DNA from 4 places in the Paenibacillus sp. CMM36 genome. Region 1 is predicted to be linked to each of the others. Evidence: riboswitches for the same ligand, from Rfam matches in the RefSeq annotation. Region 1 holds a riboswitch; each other region holds the start of a gene.
The links. Region 1 has a riboswitch for thiamine pyrophosphate ahead of thiC (phosphomethylpyrimidine synthase ThiC). Riboswitches for the same ligand answer to the same signal wherever they lie in the genome.
Positions count from the first base shown of each region.

Region 2: linked by a shared signal. The riboswitch ahead of ACWA2B_RS13830 (thiamine phosphate synthase) and the one ahead of thiC (phosphomethylpyrimidine synthase ThiC) in region 1 are both predicted to bind thiamine pyrophosphate.
Region 3: linked by a shared signal. The riboswitch ahead of ACWA2B_RS19925 (ECF transporter S component) and the one ahead of thiC (phosphomethylpyrimidine synthase ThiC) in region 1 are both predicted to bind thiamine pyrophosphate.
Region 4: linked by a shared signal. The riboswitch ahead of tenA (thiaminase II) and the one ahead of thiC (phosphomethylpyrimidine synthase ThiC) in region 1 are both predicted to bind thiamine pyrophosphate.

Region 1 covers NZ_JBSEDY010000003.1:455,163-458,288, reverse strand. The annotation lists gene thiC (phosphomethylpyrimidine synthase ThiC) at 1-1,692, opposite strand, end outside; TPP riboswitch at 1,880-1,992, opposite strand; gene ACWA2B_RS09325 (IclR family transcriptional regulator) at 2,148-2,891, opposite strand.
Region 2 covers NZ_JBSEDY010000006.1:420-3,545, forward strand. The annotation lists gene ACWA2B_RS13825 (ABC-F family ATP-binding cassette domain-containing protein) at 1-1,446, shown strand, start outside; TPP riboswitch at 1,541-1,649, shown strand; gene ACWA2B_RS13830 (thiamine phosphate synthase) at 1,915-2,508, shown strand; gene thiO (glycine oxidase ThiO) at 2,573-3,126, shown strand, end outside.
Region 3 covers NZ_JBSEDY010000011.1:65,268-68,393, reverse strand. The annotation lists gene ACWA2B_RS19935 (polynucleotide kinase-phosphatase) at 1-313, shown strand, start outside; gene ACWA2B_RS19930 (TatD family hydrolase) at 334-1,131, shown strand; TPP riboswitch at 1,175-1,284, shown strand; gene ACWA2B_RS19925 (ECF transporter S component) at 1,535-2,131, shown strand; gene ACWA2B_RS19920 (ABC transporter ATP-binding protein) at 2,131-3,126, shown strand, end outside.
Region 4 covers NZ_JBSEDY010000005.1:92,350-95,475, forward strand. The annotation lists gene ACWA2B_RS12395 (NAD-dependent malic enzyme) at 1-353, shown strand, start outside; gene ACWA2B_RS12400 (AEC family transporter) at 427-1,380, shown strand; gene ACWA2B_RS12405 (hypothetical protein) at 1,369-1,551, opposite strand; TPP riboswitch at 1,559-1,661, shown strand; gene tenA (thiaminase II) at 1,798-2,487, shown strand; gene thiM (hydroxyethylthiazole kinase) at 2,562-3,126, shown strand, end outside.

The sequences.
Region 1 (3,126 bases):
TGCTTCCTTGGCTCCCTCTGCTGGTAGCGTTTCATCATGGTAGGACAAGGCCCGCTCGGGATCAAGCGACAGATTGAACTGATCCCGCCAGCGGAACTCAAAGCGTGCCTTGGACAAAGCATCATCCCGCTGCTGCGCCCGTGGATGGCCCTTCGCCAGATCGGCAGCATGTGCCGCAATTTTGTAGGTAATGACACCCTCACGGACATCATCCTTATTCGGAAGACCCAAATGCTCCTTAGGCGTAACATAGCACAGCATGGACGTCCCGAACCAACCGATCATCGCCGCCCCGATGGCTGAGGTAATATGATCATATCCGGGGGCAATATCCGTCGTGAGCGGTCCCAAGGTATAGAAAGGAGCTTCCTTACAAATCTCCATTTGCAAATCCACATTCTCTTTGATTTTATGCATAGGGACATGTCCCGGCCCCTCAATCATGACCTGAACATCATGCTTCCATGCGATTTGCGTTAGCTCGCCCAACGTTTCCAGCTCTGCAAACTGTGCTTCATCATTCGCATCATAGATACTACCTGGACGTAGACCATCCCCGAGAGAAAAGGCCACATCATAGGCTTTCATAATTTCGCAGATTTCTTCAAAATGTGTATACAAAAAATTCTCCTGATGGTGCGCAAGGCACCAGGCTGCCATGATCGACCCGCCACGGGACACAATTCCCGTCATTCTATTCGCCGTCATCGGTATATACCGCAGCAATACACCCGCATGAATTGTAAAATAGTCCACTCCCTGCTCCGCCTGCTCGATCAGCGTATCGCGATACAACTCCCACGTCAGCGCTTCTGCTTCGCCGTTCACCTTTTCAAGTGCCTGATACAGCGGCACAGTTCCAATCGGTACAGGAGAATTCCGAATGATCCATTCACGTGTGGTATGGATATTACGGCCTGTGGATAGGTCCATAACTGTATCCGAGCCCCAACGCACAGCCCAGGTCATTTTCTCCACTTCCTCCTCAATCGAGGAGGTAACCGCAGAATTACCAATGTTCGCATTGATCTTCACGTGAAAATGACGCCCAATGACCATCGGCTCACTTTCCGGGTGATTGATATTCGAAGGCAAAATGGCTCGTCCAGCCGCCAATTCCTGCCGTACAAACTCAGGCTCCACCCCTTCGCGGATCGCCGCAAATTCCATTTCGGGCGTAATGATCCCTTGCCGTGCATAATGCATTTGCGTCACTGTACGACCTTGCGAAGCACGAAGCGGACGGTTGGTCACGCCGGGAAATTCAACTGTCTCCCGTTTGGAGCCAGGTTTCAGTCCATTATCCTCCGGTTTGACGGCGCGTCCCTCGTAAGCCTCCACATCGCCCCGTTCCAGTGCCCAAGCTCGCCGTAATGGAGGCAGGCCCTGACGGATATCGACCTGATAGGCTTCGTCAGTCATGGGACCGCTCGTATCGTACACACGCAATGGCTCATGATGCTCCGTGCCCTGCGGCGTATGTGTAGGATGAAGAGCAATTTCCCGCTCTGGGACGGCAATGTCCGGCCGCGAGCCTTGAATATATACCTTACGGCTCCCTGGAAAGGGCGTTACCCCACTGGCTTGCTCCCCGTTTGTCTTCTCTACCCCAACTTCCCTTGTTCCTGCCAACCTTACTTCTGCTGATTTAAATTCTGTTCCTTTTGTTCCTTCTACTTCTGTCGGCTTCATTGTCCATTCCTCCTGTTTCGATGAAATGACACACCGATCCGGAACCATTCCCAGGGTGGCGCTGATCTATGCAAAAAAGCCGGTTCCCGAGGGAACCGGCTAATCTAACGAGGCAGCTATCCAGACCGTGCACATGTGGAATAATCCTATTCCAATGCGTCACCGTAGACAGCAGCTGCGTATACATTTCAATGGCCGATTACTTCCCTACGCTGGTATGATCCAGATCAGGTGCAAAGGGTCCGGAATCTTACACGATTCCATCTCAGCCCGGCATTACAGGCTCCCCCAGTAACTGCGATACTTCTATTCACATGAGGCGGACATAACAGACATCCCGCCATCCTTATCAGACTACTTCAAATTTATGGCTTTGGCAACCCTTCTAGGTTCCATTTAGCAAGAAGACGCTCCTCACCAAATCACTTTGCTTGCTTCAACTGCATTCATTCTTGTTACGGAAGCATAAGCCCCATTTCCTTCGCCGCTTCGATCAAAATCGGAGCAAAGTCATGTAGCGTCTCGGGTGCAAGCCGACTGACCGGACCGGATACAGATAAAGCCGCAGTGACCTGTCCCTTCCGGTTCACAATTGGTGCTGCCACAGCAGCGGCCCCTGGCTCCCGTTCTTCATAGCTGGTCGCATAGCCCTTCTCGCGAATGTCCTGCAGCTGGGCTTTATAGACCTCCGCGTCTACCGAGGGCGGCCATTCATTCCCGCTTAGCAGGGCTTCCAGCTCCTGCGGCGGCATAAAGGCAGCCAGCACCTTACTGGAGGCTCCTACAGCCAGCGGCATACGCGCACCCACAGGCGCAACCCTGCGGATCGCCTGATTGCTCTGCACGGCTTGTATGCGAATACGCATGCTGCCGTCCCGTAAGTACAAGCTGACCGTTTCGCCCAGACGGTCACGCAGTCCTTCCATTGCAGGCTGTAACAACACCGCCGGCTCGTCACTTTGGGACAAATGTGTGGATAGCTCCCAAATGCGGAAGCCAAGTCGATATTTTTCCGTTTCGGCATTCCGAACGACAAAGCCCCGATCCTCCAACGTAGTCAGCAGCCGATGAACCGTGCTTTTATGTAGACCAATTTTGGAGGCAATCTCCGTTAGGCCAAGATCCGAATCTGCGGTAAAACACAGCAATATATCAAGTGCACGCTCTACAGCGCGAACGGTTAATTTACGGTCTTCCATTCGTGAACCGCTCCTCTTGTATCCATATTCGTTTCACACTATGAAACATGGTTACATAAATTATATAGAATAGTCGCGGCTACTGTAAACCGATGTTTTTGTGACAACCATATTACAGAACGAGAACAAACATCGACAATTCTTTGCATCATTTTTACTTTTCCGGTTCAGGCGTTGACTTTGGATAACCCCCATCATACGATAATAGGTATCTATACGGATATACACTATCATT
Region 2 (3,126 bases), on a different contig from region 1:
GCTAACGGTGTTGGTAAATCGACACTCATGAACATTCTCACTGGAAAATTGCTTAAGGATGAGGGTAAAGTGGAATGGACTCCACGTGTGCGTTACGGCTATCTGGATCAGCATACCAAGCTGACACCGGGCAAAACGGTACGTGATGTATTGAAGGATGCTTTTCTTCCTTTGTTGGAATTGGAAAAGGAAATGATGCAGATTACTGACAAAATGGGGGATGCTTCTCCTGATGAGTTGGAAGTGTTGCTGGAACAGATGGGTGAAATTCAGGAGCAACTGGATATGGGGGATTTTTACCTCATTGATGTAAAGGTTGAAGAGATGGCGAATGGACTAGGTCTGTCGGCCATAGGACTGGATCGGGATGTATCCGCACTTAGCGGCGGGCAACGGACAAAGGTTCTTCTTGCTAAGTTGCTGTTGGAAAAGCCGAACGTCCTGTTGCTGGATGAACCTACCAACTATTTGGATGTAGAGCATATTGAATGGCTTACGCGCTATTTGAAGGATTATCCTTATGCTTTTATTCTTATTTCACATGATACTGAATTTATGAACCAGGTCGTTAATGTTATTTATCATCTTGAATTTGCCAAGATGACCCGTTATTCAGCTAATTATGAAAAGTTTCTCGAAATGGCGGATCTAAACAAAGCCCAGCATATTGATGCTTATGAGAAGCAACAGGATTTTATTAAGAAACAGGAAGATTTTATTCAGCGTAATAAAGCGCGTGCCTCTACATCAGGCCGAGCAAAGAGCCGTGAAAAGCAGCTTGATCGGATCGAACGTATTGATAAGCCTGAAGAAGCCGCAAAACCAACCTTTCAATTCAAAGAGGCACGTGCAAGCGGAAAGACGGTATTTGAGGGTATTGATTTTGAGATTGGTTATACACATGCCCTTTTGCCTAAAATGTCCATGACGATTGAACGTGGCGAAAAGATTGCAATTGTCGGCTACAATGGTGTCGGTAAATCGACATTGCTCAAAACCATATTGGGAAAAATTCCGCCAATCAGTGGAAAAACCTATCAAGGTGATTTTTTGCAGCCCGCTTATTTTGAGCAGGAAGTAAAGGCCGAGAAAATTACACCGATTGACGATGTGTGGAATGAATTTCCGCATTTGAACCAGCATGAAGTACGAGCGCATTTGGCGCGTTGCGGTTTGAAAAATGAGCATATCACGCGTCCGCTATCTGCGCTCAGTGGTGGAGAACAGGCTAAAGTCCGTCTTTGCAAACTGTTAATGCGTGAAAGCAACTGGGTACTGTTCGATGAGCCTACCAACCACTTGGATGTTAAAGCAAAGGATGAGCTGAAACGTGCTTTGAAGGAATACAAAGGGACCGTATTGCTTGTATCTCACGAACCGGACTTTTACGAGGATTGGGTAACCAAAACGTGGAATGTGGAAGAGTGGTCAAGTAAAGTTAACTAAAATCAGCTAAATCCAGTTCCAGCAAATTTCACACGAAGTGGGGTTTGCAGAATTAGAAAAATATGCTAAGCTATCTTTAGCTTATACAATAAAATAGTCACACTAGGGGAGCCGCCCATGCGGCTGAGACGGAATAAATGGATTTCGGACCCTTTGCACCTGATCTGGGTTATGCCAGCGTAGGGAAGTGAGCGCCGTACAAACAAGGCAACACCATCTTTATTTTTGTTTGTGCGTGGGACGATACACGTATACGGATATCATGGTCCGTTCGATTATTGGACGTTCGTTAAACCACTTCCTTGGGGAAGTGGTTTTTTTGCGTTTCGTTCATTTTAAGTAGTTCGAGCTTCCGTAGACGATTCACATATAATCCCCTTTCATTCCTGCTGGTAGACGTGGCTGGCTAAGCTTAGATCCTTTAGTCCAATGTGAGGTGAAGACAAAATCGAATTACACGCAATTTCGATGGAAAAGGGCACTTTTGCACAAGCCGCCCAAGTGGCTGCTGTGATTTGTCCGTATGTTCATTATGTACACGCACGTTTAAAACAGAATGGTGCCTCTGCATTGCTTTCTTTGACTCGCAGCCTGGTGGAGCAGGAAGTTCCTTTGCAACAAATTGTAGTAAATGATCGTGTGGATGTAGCTTTACTTACTTTGGTCGGAGCCGTTCAATTACCAGCTAATGGATTACCTGTTGTGGATGTGAAAAGCCTACTTCCAAAGGGTACACGCTGTGGAGTGTCTGTACATTCCTTGGAGGAGATGCAAATTGCTGAGCGGGCAGGAGCGGACTATGTACTTTATGGTCACGTATATGAGACCCATTGTAAGCCCGGTATTGTACCGCGGGGTTTAGCTCAGCTTGAACATATTTGCAGACTGTCAAACATTCCGGTGATTGCGCTAGGCGGCATACAACCGCATCATATCCCGGAGCTTTATAGGGCCGGAGCAAGCGGAATTGCGGTGATGTCTGGTATATGGGAGGCTGAGTCGCCCGTTGCAGCTGCAATGGAGTATAGGCGAATGGCAGACCTTGTAGTTCACAGCCTGTAGCGAGAAAACGAGAGTAGAGGCAAGCTGAAAGCAGAAGGGTTTATGGAGAGGAGATACGGAACAAATGCTAAAGATACACACAGAGGAAAGAGTGATTGGACACGCTGAATGCTTGGTCATAGGTGGAGGTGTCATCGGCAGTTCCATTGCTTATCATGTGGCCAAGGAGGGAAGAAGTACGATTATGCTGGAACGATTGATCCCGGGTGAGGGAGCCTCAGGAGCAGCGGTTGGAATGCTGGCAGCGGAAAGTGAAGAGTTCACCGGCTCTGAGCTATCACGATTTGCTCGCATAAGTCGAGATGCATTCCCTGAGCTTGTCTGTGATCTAGAGCGTTTGTCAGGTATTTCGGTGGAATTCCGTACTGAAGGGTTTGTGACCCCTTTCCGTACGGAGACTGAAGGCCAAAAACGCTGGAAAGCTGCTAAAACGCGAGAGGGTGATTGTCCTATCTGGTGGGATGCGAAAGAATTGGCCCGACGAATTCCAGGTTTGGATGAACAAGCGATCGGGGCAATATATCGTTCAAAGGAGACACAAGTGGCTCCTGTCCAGCTTTGCCGTGCTTATGCAGGTGCTGCTGCGGTGCTGGGAGCAACGGTATGGTCTGGTACACA
Region 3 (3,126 bases), on a different contig from region 1:
TCATGAGGGGATTGTGATCAAGCCGGAACGCTTTTTGATGAAAAATCGGGACAAGATGATTCAGCCTGCAATCAAGGTGAGAGGCCGGAAGTATTTGCACATCATTTACGGTATGGATTATCTTGCCCCTGAGAATTTAAAGCGTCTGAAGCAGCGTCGAACGAACAAAAAGGAGCGTCATGCCCTGATGGAAGGAGCGCTTGGTATGGAAGGCGTGGAACGTTTTGTCCGCAAGGATACGGTAGATCGTATTCATGAATGCGTCCTTGCCGCACTATCTCTGGAATCAGAGCCGATTGATCCAAGATTGTAGTTTGCGAGGGAGGGATTGAGATGGAAAGGGGTACACCGTTAATTGATATTGGTGTGAACTTGATGCATCGTTCGTTTCATGCAGATCGGGAACAGGTGGTAGAGAGAGCCGCGGCTGTAGGGATTTCACCGCTGATTATTACCGGGACCAGTGTCCGCAGCAGTCGGGAAGCTTCTCAGTATGCAGCGCGTTATCCGGGCAAGCTGTATGCGACAGCTGGCGTGCATCCCCATGATGCCAAAGACTGCAGTGCAGACACGATTCAGCAGCTCCGCCAGTTGGCGGGTCAGCCGCAGGTCGTATCCATAGGGGAATGCGGATTGGACTATAACCGTGATTTTTCGCCACGTGATGTGCAGCGCCGATGGTTTGTCGAGCAAATCCAACTGGCGGGTGAGCTGAAAATGCCGTTATTTCTGCATGAACGAGATGCACATGAGGACTTTGTCGCTATGCTTCGGGAGTATCAAGGGCTTGTCGATAAAGCGGTAGTGCATTGTTTTACCGGCACGGAACAGGAATTGCGTACGTATGTAGAAATGGGACTGTATATCGGAATCACCGGCTGGATTTGCGACGAACGGCGGGGGAAGCATCTGCGTGAACTGGTCAGAGATATTCCCTTGGACCGTCTGATGATTGAAACGGATGCTCCATTTTTGACCCCGCGTAATTTGCCTGTGAAGCCTAAAGAAGGGCGTAATGAGCCCATGTATCTCGCTCACATTGCTGCTACGATAGCCGAATGTACAGGTCGAAGCATGATGGAGATCGAAATCGCGACGACGGAAACGGCTAAACGTTTCTTCGGATTATAGGATTGTCAAAGCCATAGATGTGGTATATATTATAGTGAATTAAAAAGCATTGTCGGGAGCTTGAGAAAGTCAGGCTGAGAGGGTGGCCCTTGCCACTGACCGTGAAATCTGATCTGGGTAATGCCAGCGTAGAGAAACCAAGAACACTATACAGGAATGCCGCTTTTTTTTGCGGTTGTCGATAGATTCAATGTATGTCCTAGCATTTTACCTTGATCCTGACTTGGCTGGGTATCAGTGTAGTAGTTTAGACTACTGGTTATATAAGGCATATCGACGAATGATGTTTTGTATGGTGCTTCACCTTTTACTGCGCATAAAGCTTGCCTGGAGATTCAGCTCCAGACAAGCTTTTTTTCATGGCCAAGAGGCCAACTATAAGGAAAAAGGGGAGCACGCAATAATGAATACTGCTGTAAGAGCGTCCAAAGGGTTGAAACTGACGGATATTTTGGTCACGATTGTGATCGCTGTTGTGTTCGGGTTGATCTACAAAATATGGGGACCTGCCTATGATTTGATGAAACCATTGGGTCTACACGCCGAGCAACTGATGTATGGCATGTGGTTTATGGCAGGTACGTTTGCTTATCTCATCATTCGCAAGCCGGGTGTTGCGATTTTGGCAGAGGTGGCAGCGGCAACGGTCAGTGCTTTTTTGGGAAGCGAATGGGGTATGTCCACCTTGTACTATGGCCTGCTGCAAGGCTTGGGAGCGGAGCTGTTTTTTGCGGCTTTTCTGTATCGGAACGCAAACCTGTGGGTTGCTTCGCTAGCTGCGGCTGGGGCGGCTGTCACTTCTCTGATTTTAGACTTCAGCTACGGGTATATTGATCAGCTATCGACTTGGAACTATGTTTTGTATATTGGATTTCGGATGATTGGCAGTATTGTGATTGCCGGGGTATTCGCGTTCTATCTGGCTAAGGCATTGGAGGTAACCGGAGTCACGCGAAGTTTGAGGCCTGCAACGGAACAAGATTATAAGGGGCTGGATTGATGAGCCGGGCAACCGAAGATGTGGTGGCTTCGATCACCCGGCTACGGTTGAAATTCCCCGGTGAGCAAGAGCTGCTTTTTCACAATATGTCTTTGTCTGTCCGCAAGGGGGAAAAGCTGCTGCTACTGGGACCGAGTGGATGCGGTAAATCAACACTGCTCCAAGTGTTAAGCGGTCTGATTCCACGCACGATAGAAGTGCCTATGAAATGCGATGCTGCTGTAATCCCAAGTGTCTCAGGTATTGTATTTCAAGATCCTGATACGCAGTTCTGTATGTCATATGCAGATGAGGAACTGGCTTTTGTGTTGGAAAATAATCAGGTTCCCCGGGAGCAGATGCGATCCCGTATTCGCGAGCTGCTGATACAGGTGGGTCTATCGACGGATGATATACATATGCCCATTGGCAGCATGTCACAGGGAATGAAGCAGCGGCTGGCGATTGCGTCTGTGCTGGCTATGGAGCCAGAAGTGCTTTTTCTGGATGAGCCCACGGCTTTGTTGGACGAGGAAGGCACTACACAGGTGTGGGATACCATTCGCAACATTTCGGTAGACCAGACACTGGTGATTGTGGAGCATAAAATTAATGAAATTGTCCATGATGTGGATCGGATTGTGGTGCTTTCTGCTCAAGGGGAGATCATTGCAGATGGAAGGGCCCAAGAAGTATTTCATGTGCACCGGCAGGCATTGTCCGAGTACGGCGTGTGGTATCCGGGAGTATGGAATGAAGCGTCTTCGCCACGTTGGAGTGAAGCAGTGACGCAACAGAATGGTGCGGGGACTGATGTGCTGGAGCTGGAACATTTTAGCGGCCTCCGCGGTTTAAGTTCAGTGATTTATGTGGAGCATGCGCAGGTGAAGCCTGGCGACTGGATTGGCGTGGTTGGTGAAAACGGGGCTGGCAAAAGCTCGCTACTGCTCTCCATGATGCGCTTACTTCGCACACAGGGACGTTATAGCGTGCGCGGAATTGAGGCAGGCAGTACA
Region 4 (3,126 bases), on a different contig from region 1:
GTACGAAATTTGAAATTGGACAGGCGAACAATGCCTTTGTGTTCCCGGGACTGGGTCTGGGTGCGATTGTGGTTAAAGCCAAAAGGATTACCCCTGCGATGTTTACAGCCGCAGCAGATGCCGTTGCCAATGGCGTAGATTCGAATAAGCCTGGCGGTGCGTTGCTCCCTCATATCCAAAAATTACGTGATGTTTCGTACGTTGTTGCGGTTGCGGTAGCGAAAGCAGCGATTCAGGATCAGGTAGCTCAGGCACACATTTCAAATGTTGAACAAGCTATACGGGATGCAATGTGGAAACCGGAATATGTCAAGGTCAAAGCAGTGGAAAGCGTAATACATCACCCTCACTAATGCTCCATTTAAGAAAGAGATTGCCTTGTTCAGACAGGCAGAATACGTCAGTTCAAGCAAGGAGAATCAATCTATGAGTGTCGGACATATCTTGTATATTTTGGTGCCGATTTTTTTCGTTATTATTTTAGGGTGGTTAGCGGGGCATTACAAAAGCTTTGATGCCTCTTCCTCCAAAACCCTAAATGCGCTCGTTACCAAATTTGCACTACCTGCGCATCTATTCATCGGTATTACGACAACGGACAGGAAAGCGCTCATCGAGCAATGGCCATTCCTGCTGGCCCTGTTCATTGGCATTGTCGGCTTTTTTACCGTTCTCCTTCTACTGTCCCGCTTTGCGGGGAAGCAGTCGGTCAAGGATGCCGCCATGTTTGCTTTGAACTCGGCACAGCCGACCTTTGCTTTTATGGGCATTCCTGTGCTTGGAGCCATCTACGGTTCCGCTGCTGTCGCCATTCCGATTGCGCTTACCGGGATCGTAGTCAATGCCGTCCTTGACCCGGCGGCTACCATTATAGCTACCGTAGCCAGCAGGAATTCAGGCAAAGAACGGAACGGTCACCTCGGAAGGTTAATCTGGGACTCCATTCTTCATGGATTAAAAGAACCGCTGGCGCTGGTTCCACTGATTGGTGTAATTTTGACCTTGTTCGGCTTCCATTCACCGGATTTGTTGAACAAATCGTTGAATCAAATCGGAGACATTACGTCCGGGGCCGCTTTATTCGCTGTCGGAGTGACCATTGGCGTACGCAACATTAGTTTTAGTGTAAGTGCCTTTGCCATCGCACTGTTAAAAACAATTGTACAGCCTTTATTAATGCTGCTGATCGCCTACCTGTGCGGTCTGTCGTCTGCAGATACTGTGAAGGCAGTTCTGCTCGTTTCCTTCCCGGGTTCAGCAGTCGCTGCTATGATCGCCACCCGTTTTGAAAGCCTGGAATCAGAAACAGCCTCCTCCTTTGTCATCAGTGCTGTCATATCGCTCGTTACACTCCCAGTACTGATTTCTCTATTGGTATAAATGCTGATTATTTGGACATTGGAGCCTGCCGCGAATTCCTTCGTGTAGACGGAACTGATCTTCTCCAGCGCCTTTTTCCCTCTCGGAAGCGAACTTCAGCTCTGTCGTTTGGCCCTTGACCAGATAGACATGTTTGACATAGCGTATGAACGTATGTACAGTAATAGTCAAAAGAATAGAAGTCCACTAGGGGAGCCGCTATGGCTGAGACAAGAACGTATCTTGGACCCTTTGAACCTGATCTAGTTCGTACTAGCGTAGGAAAGTGGAGCCTTCGTATATAAGGTTTCAAGCGTTTTTTGCGTATTGGGCCTATTGTTGAAGCCGCTCCATTTTTCTGGGGCGGCTTTTTAGCGTTGTTCCGGAATTATATTCTTACAGGACTTCTTGCTCTTCAATTTTATGGAGGTGGCGAAATTGAGTTTTACACAAGAACTCCGTCGGCAGGCGGACGGCATTTTTCAAGCGATTTTTGAGCATCCCTTTGTGAGAGGTATTGCTGAAGGAAGTTTGACAAGGGGACAGCTGATTCACTATGTAAAACAGGACTTTGAATATTTGAACGCCTACATGCGGATATACGGCATCGCAATCTCCAAATGCACGAATCGGGAGGACATGGATGTATTTAATGAACAAATCTCTTTTATTCTCCACAGCGAGGTTCATCCGCATCAAAATTTCTGTGCTGTCGCAGGGGTGACCTATGAAGAATTGCAGGGATATCCGCTCGCTCCGTCGGCTCATCACTATATCCGGCACATGCTGACGGTTGCGCATGAGGGCAACCTGGGCGAGATCTTGGCTGTGCTGCTGCCATGTATGTGGACGTATGCCGAGATTGGCCGCAGGCTGCTAGATGAAGTAAAGCCGGATAAGTCCCATCCGTTCTATGAATGGATTGGCTTTTATGGAGACCAGCTTGATGATACAACACTCAAGTTCCGAGAACGTGTAGATGCTTGGGCGGAAGGGGCAACGGCTGCTGAGCGGGAGCGGATGATTGAGCATTTTATACTGAGCTGCCAGCTGGAATATAAGTTCTGGGACATGGCTTATAAGCAGGAAGAATGGCCGGTCCAGATGCAGGCAGCGGTCTTGGAATAGTCAGCCTGTCAATTCGATGAGTGAAGTACGGTTAATGTCCTGTTAAACCACCAACTATAGAGAGGATAATCATGATGAGTACATGGGAAAAAAGTTATTCGGATCTCCTAACGAAGGTACAAAATAGCAAACCCCTCGTTCACAATATCACCAATGTGGTAGTCACCAACTTTACCGCCAACGGCCTGTATGCATTGGGTGCCTCCCCAGTGATGGCCTATGCACCCGAGGAAGTAGCAGACATGGCAAAAATAGCGGGAGCCGTCGTATTAAACATCGGTACGCTGAACCGCGAACTGGTGGATGCCATGATCATTGCTGGACAATCAGCAAATGCACACGGTGTTCCAGTCCTGCTAGATCCGGTCGGTGCGGGAGCAACGAGCTTTAGAACCGAGTCTGCACTGCGAATCCTGAATGAAGTCAAAATCTCCTTGGTACGAGGCAACGCGGCCGAAGTCGCGCATCTTGTTGGAGAAGCGCGTGAGATTAAAGGCGTAGATGCTGGTGACAGTGCTGACAGCGGCCATGTCGATCTGGCAATTCGGGCTGCTCGAGTGCTCAATACAATGGTTGTCATCACTGGAAAAGAAGACGTCATCACCGATGGGGCCGAAGCACGAATGATAAGCGGCGGAG